3 regions of the Pseudocitrobacter faecalis genome follow, and region 1 is predicted to be linked to each of the others. Evidence: predicted binding sites of a transcription regulator. Region 1 holds the regulator's gene; each other region holds the start of a gene.
What was found. The regulator Fur, encoded in region 1, represses iron uptake genes when iron is present. The targets are predictions, from matches to a motif close to ATAATAATGAGAACNACTATCAA.

Region 1 (4,265 bases):
GCGAGTTCTTCTAACGTGTTCGCCTGAGCTCCGGGAAAAACAGGGGGCATAAAATGGCCGATCGCTTTACTGTCGATAATGGAATAACCAATCTGCCCAGGCTGTTGAGCGACCAGACGCCCCCAAATGGCATAACGTTTCGGCCAGAAATCTTCACCCTCGTCATAGAAACGTTGCGCGTCGCGGCTGACGACGATGCCCAACGATACACAATCAACACGCGTACAAATGCCGCCGTCGTAAAGTGGCGCACGGGCATCAATCGCTACGCAGTGGGATTGGGAGGGATCGCCGATGATATCCGCGCCGCTATCCATCATAAATTTGAGCAGTACACCCTGGTTAAACCGTGTCCCGCGGATCAGAAAGTTGTCGGCAGGCCATTCTCCTCGCGCGTTTTCCCCCCATGCTTCGCGCAGCCATTCGCGATTGGATTCAAAACCTCCAGCGGCAAGCACGCAAGATCTGGCTTCAATTCGCTCGTCTCCTGCCAGTGCGGCAACGAATTCTCCGTCCTGAAGCTCCAGAGCCTGCACAGGCGTGTCATAACGTATTTCCACGCCCAGATTTTCGGCGCTGCGATAGTAGGCGTTGACGAGGGCTTTGCCTCCGCCCATGAAAAAGGCATTCGTGCGGGCGACGTGCAACGCGCCGGAAAGGGGCGGCTGAAAGTTAACGCCATGCCGACGCATCCAGTCGCGGCATTCGGATGACGTACGGATCACCAGTCGGGCCAACGCTTCGTTGGTGTTACCTTCCGTGACGCGAAGCAGATCTTGCCAGAATTCCTCTTCGGGATAGCTCTCTACCAGAACGTCCTGTGGCGCGTCATGCATGCAGCGTAAATTACGCGTGTGTTGCGAATTTCCTCCGCGCCACTGGCGGGGTGCCGCTTCCAGCATGAGCACCGAAGCACCCGCTTCGCGAGCCGTCAGGGCGGCGCATAAGGCGGCATTTCCGCCGCCGATCACCAGAACATCAACCATCTTCAACCTCATTACACTTTAACTTTTTGTTAAATTTGTAATTGAAATGTACATGGCTAATTTGCAAGAGCGCTATGCTGGGTTGCTAAACAGGGGTTTAGTTAAGGTAAAGCGTTGCGCCCGGCCACTCTCCTTCCTGAACGAGTTCACGCATGACTTTGGTGAGTACGACGCGGGTGGCAAGGCCTGCGGGGGTCAATTCATTATCCGATAAACTGACCAGAAAGTTGGGGCGGCTAAGTATAGGATTGTGGATCGGGATCACTCTCAAGACTTCATTATCAAGATGCGAAACGGCAGCGCCAGGCTGAAGCGTGGCCCCCAGACCGTTTCGCACGGCCTGCATTAACAAGGCAAGACCATCAATCTCTGAGACGATATCAAGATGTATGGCGTGTTCCCTGGCCATTGTTTCTAATCTCCCACGCAGTCCGTGGCCCAGGCTCGGCATAATGAGGGGGATACCAGACAGCTGTATCGGTGATAGCGTGTCATCGGCAATGTTATCAAGCAGGGTATGGTGGGCAATGAGAAACAGTCGCTCTTCCAGGATAGGCCTGGCGCTCCAGCGAACGATTTTTTCCTTTTGAAAGACAATGGCTAAATCAATCTGACGGGTATTTATCATTCGCTCCAGATTGCCGGAAAGGCTTTCGACAACATGCAGACGCACGTCGGGGTAGCTTTCACGCATGGCTTTCATGAAGGGGATACCGAGAATAGAGGCGGTACTGGGTGCCATGCCTACGCTGACGTGTCCGGAAAGGCGTGCTTCTCTGGCGGCGAGAATCGCATCATCGGCATGGCGGATAGCCAGTTGTGCCTGTGAGAAAAAAGCTAAACCCGCATGGGTCGGCGTCACACCGCGTGACGTCCGCTGCAACAGACGAATGGCGAGATCGTTTTCCAGTCGGGTCATCTGCTGGCTAAGTGCCGAAACGCCAATATTCAGATCGAGGGCCGCACTACCCATGCTGCCGGTTTCGACAATGCGGACAAAATAGCGTAACTGGCGAAGCTCCATCTCACTCTCCAAAAGGTGGGGGATTTTACATTAAAGCAACATTAGCGGAGAGGGAAGTGAGAAAAAGGAAGTACACACCAATAAAAAAGCCAACCCGAAGGTTGGCTTTACAGAATCCTGAAGATAATTACTTCTCTACGCCATCGTGCGCGTGTTCATCTTCGCGGCAGTCACCTTCAGCGCAGTGACCATACAGGTACAGGCTGTGGTTGGTTAAGCGGATCCCGTGTTTCGCAGCGATTTCACGCTGGCGGGCTTCGATGGAATCATCGCTGAATTCGATAACTTTGCCGCAGTCGAGGCAAATGAGGTGATCGTGATGGTGTTGCTGAGTCAGTTCGAAAACGGACTTGCCACCTTCAAAATTATGGCGTGTAACGATGCCAGCGTCATCAAACTGATTGAGAACGCGATAGACGGTCGCCAGACCAATCTCTTCACCCATGTCGATCAGGCGTTTGTATAAGTCTTCCGCACTGACATGGTGATTGTCTGGTTCCTGAAGCACTTCCAGGATTTTTAACCGGGGAAGTGTGACTTTCAGGCCAGCCTTCTTTAATGCGGTATTGTTGTCAGTCATGCGGAATCTGTCCTGTTGCTAAACGATTGACTTCCAAACGCGGAAGTAACACAGAGAGTGCACCGAGTGTAATGCGTCTCATTATAGAATGACGCCTTCTAAATGAAAACAGCAAGACCTGGGCGAATAAAGATATCGAAAACGAGGCTTGACCTGCAAACTCGCTAAATTCAGAAGATATTGTACAGATTTACGCTCAAAAGTTAAAAAATTGTAGCTATTATTTTGATTGCTTCTACCTATTAATGCGGCGCGATTTAACAATCACGCCGCATTAAACATCAGGCGTTTTTAATCTCTTCCAGATGCAGCTCTTCAGAAATCTGTTTAACCCATTTTTCTACACGTTCAGCGGTCAGTTCCGGCTGACGGTCTTCATCGATAGCCAGACCCACGAAGTGATTGTCATCGGCCAGGCCTTTAGAGGCTTCGAAGTGGTAACCGGCCGTTGGCCAGTGGCCGACGATGGTCGCACCGCGCGGTTCAATGATGTCGCGGATAGTACCCAGCGCATCACAGAAGTATTCCGCGTAGTCTTCCTGGTCGCCGCAGCCGAACAGTGCAACAAGTTTGTCATTGAAATCAATTTCTTCCAGAGTCGGGAAGAAATCGTCCCAGTCGCACTGGGCTTCACCGTAATACCAGGTCGGAATACCTAACAGCAGAATGTCGAATGCAGCCAGGTCTTCTTTGCTGCTCTTGGCAATGTCATGCACGTCGGCAACGTCTTTACCAAGCTGTTTCTGAATCATTTTTGCAATATTTTCGGTATTGCCGGTGTCGCTACCAAAGAAAATGCCAACGATTGCCATGAGTTAAATAACCTCTTGAAACTTAATGATATGGTGGTGGCGTATTGCCCACAGATAAGGGCAATCATAGCAGAACAGAGAAGGGTGCGGAATCAGCAATCGTACCGGACTGCACACTCTGCTACATGAAAGCGGGATTTTACGTAATTTTCAGAGCTTTTCCTGCGCGCGGAGCACGGCTAACTGGCTCATCAGAATCTCTTCGATAAGCTCGCTGCGACTCATATCGCGCGCGGTTGCCAGTTCGTTCAGGGCATCTACCGCGTCGTTATTGAGTTTCAGTTCGACGCGCTTCAGACCGCGAACTTTATCGCGTTTTAATTGATTACGCTTATTGATGCGCAGCTGTTCGTCACGCGAAAGCGGATTGGTTTTGGGTCTTCCCGGCCGACGCTCATTTGCGAACAAATCAATTGTCGTGCGGTCCGTTTGTTCTTTTGCCATGATTCAGAGTGACTTCGGGGAAACAAGCTACCGGGAAACGCCCGGTGCAGACAGCGCGCAATCATACATCAGTGCAACCGACACGCCAACGACCACGGCCATAATGGCGCGCGGTCGTTGAGTTTTTAATCAGTCTGCTAAATAACGGCGGATGGCGCGCAGTACCGCGTCCGGTTTTTCAGCATGCACCCAGTGACCGGCACCAGCGATAACATGTGCACGCGCCTGCGGAAATTGCGAGAGCAGGTCGTCACGGTAAGCTTCGGTAACGTAAGGCGAATTCCCCCCGGGAATAAACAGTGCCGGCTGATCCCACGCCGGAATCGTCTCCCAGCCGACGATGTGCGGGTATTGATCCCACAGCACCGGCACATTAAAGCGCCACTCGCCGTCAACAAATGACTTCAGCAGAAACTGAA
Region 2 (4,265 bases), 530 kb from region 1:
CATCAATGCTGCCGTCGAGGTCAGAGAACAGCTCAGCAATCGGTTCAATACGTTCGTAATACTGACGCGTAGGTGCGTACAGGGATTTCGCTTTTTCGATATCCCCCGCTTTCACCGCATCAGTAAAGGCTTTGGTGGCTTTGACCAGATCTGCCGTTTGTGTAGTGACGTAGGTTTTATACGCGGTGATCGCCTCGCCCAGGCTCAAAACCGCATCCGCTTTCGCCGCATCCTTTGTGGCTTCACCTTTTACAATCAGCTTGCCTTTCGGATTGGTCAGCAGACCACAAGTCATCTCATATTCACCCGGTTGCAGATTGGCGGTCATCTTCTGCGTAAAGCCTGGCGCGATATTTTCACGCTCTTCCACCACCATTACACCCTTGAGGATCTCCCACTCCAGCGCCTTCTGGCTGTGGTTCTGAATGATAAACTGTGTTTTGCCCGCATTAACGGTGAGCGTCATCGGCTCACACTGCTTATCGTTTACCGTGACATTGACCTTCGGAATATCGGCAGCCTGCGCAGAAAACGCGAAGGAGCACAGTGCAGCGAGCACGCTACGGCGAAAAATAGTGGTCATGATCCATCCCTTTCAATGAGTAAAAGCTATTCGCCTCAGGGGGCGATACGTGATGCCGCGTTTGGCGCTCGCGCCGGCCAGAAAAAAAGCGCCAGGGCAGGCAGTAAATAGAGTAACCAGACGGTCACTTCGCTGACGCTTGGCGCTTCCTGATAGCCAAAAATGCCTTCCATTAACGTACCAAACAGCGAGTGGGTGGTCAGCGTGCCGCTGAAATCAAACGCGACATCCTGGAAGTGGTTCCACAGCCCGGCTTCGTGGAACGCGCGAATCGCCCCGGCGGCAAGCCCCGCAGCGACCAGCAGAATAAACAAGCTAGTCCATTTGAAGAACGCGCCGAGATTCAGACGAATGCCGCCCCAGTAGAGCAGGAAACCCAGCACAACGGCGGTCGCCAGCCCAAGGACTGCCCCAAGCGGTGGCCAGATACCGAGATCCTGCTGGAATGCCGCCAACAGGAAGAAAACCGACTCCAGCCCCTCACGCGCCACGGCGAAAAAAACCATCATCACCAGCGCCCAGCCGTGGTGATTGCCGCGCGCCAGCGCGTTATCCACCGCCTGCTCCAGTTGCTGTTTTACGTTGCGGGAGACTTTGCGCATCCAGAACACCATCCAGGTCAGGATGATCACCGCGATGACCGCCACGATACCTTCAAACAGCTCCTGCTCTTTTTGCGGAAATTCGCCGGTGGTTTCATTGATAAAGAGGCCCAGCCCAAGACAGAGCGCCGCGGCCAGAAAAACGCCAATCCACATCACGCCTATCAGACCGCCACGCTGTGTGCGTTTCAAATAGCTGGCGATAAGGCTAACAATCAGCGCGGCTTCTAACCCTTCGCGCAGCATAATCAGAAAAGGCACAAACATGCGAACGTCCTTAAATGTGAATCGCAGTCAAAAGATGCAAAGAAAAGTAAATGTTAGTGATAGCGATTATCATTACGCAAAGACGAAATACAAGTGAAATATGTTGGAAATGATAAGCAAATGTAAAAGCTGGAAGCGGGAAAGGCGGGAAAATTCGCAGGATAAAATGCCGGATGCGGCTAACGCCTTATCCGGCCTACACATTCCCCTGTAGGCCGGATAAACGCCGCGCATCCGGCAAGATTTTTACTCCGCCTGTAAACGTGACGGCGGTGCAGAATGGTAATGTGCGTCTGCTTCTTCGAAGCGTTTACGCATTTCCGCAGACGGTGCTTTATCCAGCAGGCTGAAGATAACAATGCCCAGGCTACCGAAGATAAAGCCCGGAATGATTTCGTACAGGCCGAGCAGCTCGAAATGTTTCCAGACGATCACGGTCACCGCACCAATAATCATCCCTGCCAGCGCGCCGTTACGTGTCATGCGTGACCACATTACCGAGAACAGCACGACCGGCCCGAATGCCGCACCAAAGCCTGCCCACGCGTAACTTACCAGACCAAGCACGCGGTTTTCCGGGTTTGCCGCCAGTGCAATCGCCACCAGTGCGACCACCAGCACCATGACACGCCCGACCCACACCAGCTCTTTCTGGCTGGCGTTTTTACGCAGAAACGCTTTGTACAGATCTTCAGTAATCGCGCTGGAGCACACCAGCAGCTGGCAGCTCAGGGTAGACATCACCGCCGCCAGGATCGCAGAAAGCAGAATGCCGGCAATCCACGGGTTGAACAGGATTTGCGCCAGTTCAATAAACACGCGTTCGGCGTTCTGGCTTACCGGGCCCGCGACTGCCGGGTTATTCTGGAAGTAAGCAATGCCGAAGAAACCGACCGCGACCGCACCCGCCAGGCACAGGATCATCCAGGTCATACTGATACGACGCGCATGCACGATGCTGTGGTGGGAATCTGCCGCCATGAAACGCGCCAGAATGTGCGGCTGCCCGAAGTAACCGAGACCCCAGCCCATCAGGGAGATAATGGCGACGAAGTTCAGCCCTTTGAGCATATCGATATTCTCAATGCTCTTTTGCTTAATAACCGCCATCGAATCATCCAGGCCACCTACGGCGAGAATAACCATTACCGGCGTCAGGATCAGCGCGAAAATCATCAGGCTGGCCTGCACGGTATCTGTCCAGCTCACCGCGAGGAAACCACCGATAAAGGTGTAAATAATGGTGGCGGCAGCACCGGCCCACAGCGCCGTTTCATAACTCATGCCGAAGGTGCTTTCGAACAGACGCGCCCCGGCCACAATGCCAGACGCACAATAAATGGTGAAGAACAGCAGGATCACCAGCGCAGAGATAATACGCAGCACGCGGCTCTTATCGTCAAAACGCCCGGTAAAGTAATCCGGCAGCGTCAGCGCATTATTGTTGGCTTCCGTGTGTACACGTAAACGCCCCGCCACCAGCTTCCAGTTGATCCATGCGCCCACGGTCAGGCCGATAGCAATCCAGCTTTCCGAGATACCGGCGAGAAAGATTGCGCCAGGCAGGCCCATCAGCAGCCAGCCGCTCATATCCGACGCACCCGCAGAAAGCGCGGTCACGAATGGCCCAAGACTCCGTCCCCCAAGGATGTAATCATCGAAGTTTTTCGTCGATCGCCAGGCGAAAAACCCAATTAATATCATGCCAAAGATGTAGACAAAAAAAGTCACCAGCATCGGTGTGCTTATATTCATTAAAACTCTCCAGATTTATACTCTTCATCCGTCAAGCGGCTTCTACGTTGAAGCAGTTCGAATGGTTTTGAGTATATTCGTCGTCAACTTCCCGACTTGTTGTTATTCCCTTACCGGAACGAGGTAAAGGCCTGTTCTGTTATTCAGGCGACCGTATCCTGACGGAAGCGAAGATTTTTCACAAATGATTTAACACTGCATTCACATCGAATGCATCCCTGTCGTAATACCATTTTCCTATAGGTTGCACTCCCTCACGCTTTTTAGGGTTGCACCCTTTAGAACTGTTAACCAGCCCTCAAAATCAAGCTTTCAGATACATCGGTTACATTCCATACCATCAGTTTTTCTTTTAACAATAAATTCATTTCTCAGGTTGTAATTGATGTCACATTTAACACGGTTGCACAAAGTTGCAACATAGTGGATATTCTTGCTACGCCGAAAATATGACGACAAAACAACAGGAGTAGATGGCATGGGCACCACCACCATGGGTGTTAAGCTGGATGAAGCCACGCGCGAGCGAATTAAAAGTGCGGCCACACGAATTGATCGCACCCCACACTGGTTAATTAAGCAGGCAATCTTTAATTACCTGGAAAAACTGGAAAACGATGAAGTCTTGCCGGAATTGCCGGCACTGCTTGCCGGGGCCGCCAATGAAAGCGATGAAATCATCACCGCCCAGGATGAGCCACATCAGCCGTTCCTCGAATTCGCCGAACAGATCCTGCCGCAGTCCGTGAGCCGTGCTGCCATTACTGCCGCCTACCGCCGTAGCGAAACCGACGCGGTGCCCATGCTGCTGGAGCAGGCGCGCTTACCGGAGAACATCGCCACTCAGGCTCATCAATTGGCCTGGAAACTGGCGGAAAAACTGCGTAACCAGAAAACCGCCAGCGGACGTGCGGGTATGGTTCAGAGCCTGCTGCAGGAGTTCTCCCTCTCCTCTCAGGAAGGCGTGGCCCTGATGTGTCTGGCCGAAGCGCTACTGCGTATCCCGGATAAAGCAACACGTGATGCGCTGATCCGCGACAAAATCAGCAATGGCAACT
Region 3 (4,265 bases), 2.8 Mb from region 1:
ATACGATCGTCGCTGGCGATAGCCGCACCATTATAGGAGAAGGCGTCAAAAATATTCGAACTGAAGTCAGTTTCGCCGAGGGTTAACTTAGCGCCCAGCGAGGGGAGCGGGCGAAACAGATAGGTTCTGGAGATGCTACGTGTGGTTTGCGCGCTGCCACTACTCTGCGTTTGGCTGATTTGATAGTCGCTACGTAAGCGCCATGCGCCGAGATTCGCCCCGGCGGTGCCATAGCTATTATAATTTTCACTGTGCTCACCGTGATTTGGGCGATAGGTGCTGGCAAATAAGTTGTAGTCCAGCAGCAGGCCTGCGACTCCGTTATCCCACGTTGCAGGCGGCATCCACGTATCGGAGCGCCACGCGAGCATAGCCTGAGGAATCACGATGTCCAGATTCTGGGTCGCTCTGTCCAGTTTGAATGTGATATCGGGTTGTGTAGTGAAATCGAGGCAATTGTCCTTAATCGCAAACGTATTACGGATATCTTCTTTTAACCCTAACTGGTCAGCGAGATCGACAGGAATGCAAACCGCTACGGTTTCTTTCTGTTTTTTCCAGCTAAGCTGACGGCCAGAAGAAATAAGGTTTTTATTCACCGTGACGGAAACAAAATAATCTCCCGCAGCGATGGCAGATTTATCTTTGAATTGAGAAAAATCAACGCCATCGCGCATGGATTTATCCAGCACGTTTAAATTAAATTCCACAGCATGGACGGGGAGTGTCAGTAATAACCCACAGCCAGCGGCGAGAAGCTTGCAATTATCCATGGTATCCATACCCGGGCATATGCAAAGAAGGAAGAACGGGTGGCCATCATGGCCACCGATGTTCTTAGTTATAGATTAACGTGTAGTTTGCGGTGGCGGTTACGCCGCCAGCGGTGACAGTATTCGCGCCAATTTTTTCCATCCAGGCCTGAAACGGCAGGATTTGGGTCGCAGAGTCTGGGTTCAGCGCGAGTTCTTTTGCGGTACCCAGAGTAATATTCGCACCAGTGGAATCCATTAAGCGAACGCCGACATTGCTTGCGCCGCCAGCAAAGGTGTTACTGAGCAGACCCGGATTGCTGGCGACAACGTTACTGCTGGTGAAGGTCACTTTCACTTTAGAAAGGGGTTGGCCCTTACCATCATCAGAGCTGGGCAGTGCGCAGTTCTCCAGCGTAATGCTTGAATCTTTGGCTTCAGAGTGGGTATTGGCGTTAATGAAGGTATCCGTCACTTCACCGAGATCGACTTTTTTATCGATATCGTCAGCTTTAATAGAGCACGGCGCGCTGATGACCAGCCCGGTAAAGGTGATTTTGCCGCCACCGCCATCAATATCATCTGCCAGGGCATACCCTGAGGCGAGTACAGAAATGGCTAACGCCAGCAGCGTTTTCTTTCCTGAATTCATGTGATATATCCTTTGAAATTAAATGCAAACGTTATTTTTGAATAATATAAAGTCGGATTATATCTGAAGGGAAGTAATGGTGGTTTTAGTTAAATTACAATCAATCGGCAGTTGAAGTTAAATAATTTGCTCAGAATAATATTGTTTAATTTAATTATTGATGCGGTGATTGTGTTTTGATTTTTATGCAATATTAAGCCGGGTGAACAATAGGGTTAGATATCATAATAATCAATGATCTATATGTTTTTTTTAGGAATATATTTAGTCTCAAATTGTAATGCTATCGGATGAGCTATACGCCGTACTGCTGCCAGCCATACGGCGTAAACCATTTAACCTAACCCAATCGATTGTAACAGAACCAAACTGAGCCCCATCACCGACATGCCGCACAGCACGCCATAGCTGGGGTTATTATTGGGGTCTATCTCTTTTGCCAGCGGCATCAGTTCATCGACGGAGAGGGCGACCATAATACCAGCCACTGCCGCCATAATCGCTGCCATCACCACCGGCGACACCAGGCTACCCAGGATCAACCATGCCAGTACGCCGCCAAGAATTTCCGCCATGCCGGAGATGCCAGCCCAGAATACGGCCTTGCGTTTTGAGCCTGTAGCTGCGTAGATCGGCCCGGAAACCGCTAACCCTTCAGGAATATTGTGTAATGCCACGGCGAAGGCGATGCCGAACCCCAGCTCCAGGTTGCTGCTTGCCGTGACAAACGTCGCGATGCCTTCAGGAAAATTGTGCAGGCTAATCCCAAGCGTCAGCAGGATTGCGGTACGTCGAAGATTGGGTGGAAGAGGCTTAACATCAGCGGGAACCAGATCCTGCGGATGTGCGTGCGGCAACATGCGGTCGAGCGCAAAATAGCCAAGTAGCCCGACGACAAACATGCCGTAGCCCAGAACAGGGGACATTCCTTCGGCATCCAGTGCGGCAGGAAGCATCTCCATCAGTGAAATCAGCAGCATAATGCCTGCCGCGAAGCCAAGGGAAAAGGCCAGAACGCGGTTAGAGGGTTTTTGACCAATAACACCCAGAACTGCGCCAATAAACGTGGCGGCACCTGCTAACAACGTCAGAATAAGAGGGACTGACATCGCTCACTCCTTATGATAATGATTATCATTTATATTATTAGAGATTGTCATCCATTACGAGAGGCGCATTGCTTCTTTACGTCACCTTACATTCAAAATTTCTGAAGATCTTCATCATGGTTATCTGAGTTCCTCCTCCAGAATTCCAGGTTAAGGTGTTGCTATCAGAAAATACCTCTACAAAGGATAACATCATGTCTCGTACCCGAATGCCAGCGTTGTTTTTAGGTCACGGCAGCCCAATGAACGTGCTGGAGGACAACATCTATACCCGTACCTGGCAGCATCTGGGCGAGACATTGCCCCGTCCACAAGCGATTGTGGTGATTTCAGCTCACTGGTTCACCCGTGGCACCGGCGTGACGGCTATGGAAACACCGAAAACGATCCATGATTTTGGCGGCTTCCCGCAGGCGCTGTATGACATTCATTATCCGGCACCGGGGTCTCCGGCGCTGGCGCAGAGGCTGGTCGAGTTACTGTCGCCGGTACCTGTCACGCTGGATAACGAAGCGTGGGGCTTTGACCATGGCTCGTGGGGCGTGCTGATCAAAATGTACCCGAATGCAGACATTCCGATGGTACAGTTGAGTATCGACAGCACTAAACCGGCGGCGTGGCATATGGAGATGGGGCGTAAGCTTGCCAGTCTGCGCGATGAGGGGATTATGCTGGTGGCCAGCGGCAACGTGGTGCATAACCTGCGAACCGCCAAATGGCATGGTGATGGCACGCCATATCCGTGGGCATCATCCTTTAATGAGTATGTGAAAGCGAATCTGAGCTGGAAAGGGCCAGTGGCTGCGCATCCGCTGGTGAATTATCTGGAGCACGAAGGGGGCGCGTTATCGAATCCGACGCCGGATCATTTCCTGCCTCTGCTGTATGTTTTGGGCGCATGGGATGGCGAAGAGCCGATTTCGATCCCGGTGGACGGGCTGGAAATGGGAAGCTTAAGTATGCTGTCGGTGCAGATCGGATAGCAGAAAAAAGCCCGGCGTCGCCGGGCTTCAGGAGTCTTACTCGACAAAAATATGCGGATAGAAGCGGGAAAGATCCTGGGTGATCAGCGCCCGGTCTTCGCGAATGCCGATCCCCGCGGGTTGATCGTTGATAAGCCAGCTGCCAATCAGCGTATAGCTGTCGCCAAATTTCGGCAGCGGATGGAACTGCTGCACGATCATGCCTTCTTCGCCATAAGGGCCGTCAACTTCTTCCAGCGTTTTGCCGTTCTCAATGATCGAGATGTTAGCGCCTTCGCGTGAGAAGATCGGTTTCACCACATATTTGTCCATTTGCGGATGATCGTCTTCGGCAAAATAAGCGGGCAGCAAATTCGGGTGATCCGGGAACATTTCCCACAGCAGCGGCAGCAGCGCTTTGTTGGAAATTATGCTCTTCCATGCCGGTTCTAGCCAGCGTACACCCGCGTCTTCCAGCTTGGTTGAAAACATCTCGCGCAGCATGTACTCCCACGGATAGAGCTTGAAGAGATTGCCGATAACCTGATCCTGAAGATCGGTAAACTGACCTTTTTCACCCAGGCCAATATCGTCGATATAAAGGAATTCGGTGGCCATTTCCGCTTCTGCCGCGCAGTCCTGCAGATATTGCACAGTTCCGCGATCTTCCACGGTATCGCGACAGCAGGTCAGGTGAAGTAGCTGAAAACCGTGCTGCTCACGCAGTTCGGTGAAGCGCGCGATGATCTTTTCTTGCAGGCTGTTGAACTGATCGCTGCCTTCCGGCAGG

Region 2: a site for Fur is predicted at 1,503-1,525, ahead of efeU (iron uptake transporter permease EfeU). Genes of this name have one in related genera too.
Region 3: a site for Fur is predicted at 2,520-2,542, ahead of zupT (zinc transporter ZupT). Genes of this name have one in related genera too.

What each region holds. Positions count from the first base shown of each region.
Region 1 is NZ_CBDDNJ010000002.1:2,988,193-2,992,457, reverse strand. It holds gene tcuA (FAD-dependent tricarballylate dehydrogenase TcuA) at 1-986, opposite strand, end outside; gene tcuR (tricarballylate utilization LysR family transcriptional regulator TcuR) at 1,084-2,010, opposite strand; gene fur (ferric iron uptake transcriptional regulator) at 2,138-2,590, opposite strand; gene fldA (flavodoxin FldA) at 2,872-3,402, opposite strand; gene ybfE (LexA regulated protein) at 3,553-3,846, opposite strand; gene ybfF (esterase) at 3,976-4,265, opposite strand, start outside.
Region 2 is NZ_CBDDNJ010000002.1:2,456,497-2,460,761, forward strand. It holds gene efeO (iron uptake system protein EfeO) at 1-583, opposite strand, end outside; gene efeU (iron uptake transporter permease EfeU) at 619-1,452, opposite strand; gene putP (sodium/proline symporter PutP) at 1,699-3,207, opposite strand; gene putA (trifunctional transcriptional regulator/proline dehydrogenase/L-glutamate gamma-semialdehyde dehydrogenase) at 3,686-4,265, shown strand, end outside.
Region 3 is NZ_CBDDNJ010000002.1:229,854-234,118, forward strand. It holds gene ACOXYR_RS01755 (fimbria/pilus outer membrane usher protein) at 1-782, opposite strand, end outside; gene ACOXYR_RS01760 (fimbrial protein) at 838-1,404, opposite strand; gene zupT (zinc transporter ZupT) at 1,740-2,513, opposite strand; gene ygiD (4,5-DOPA-extradiol-dioxygenase) at 2,708-3,496, shown strand; gene ACOXYR_RS01775 (glutathionylspermidine synthase family protein) at 3,533-4,265, opposite strand, start outside.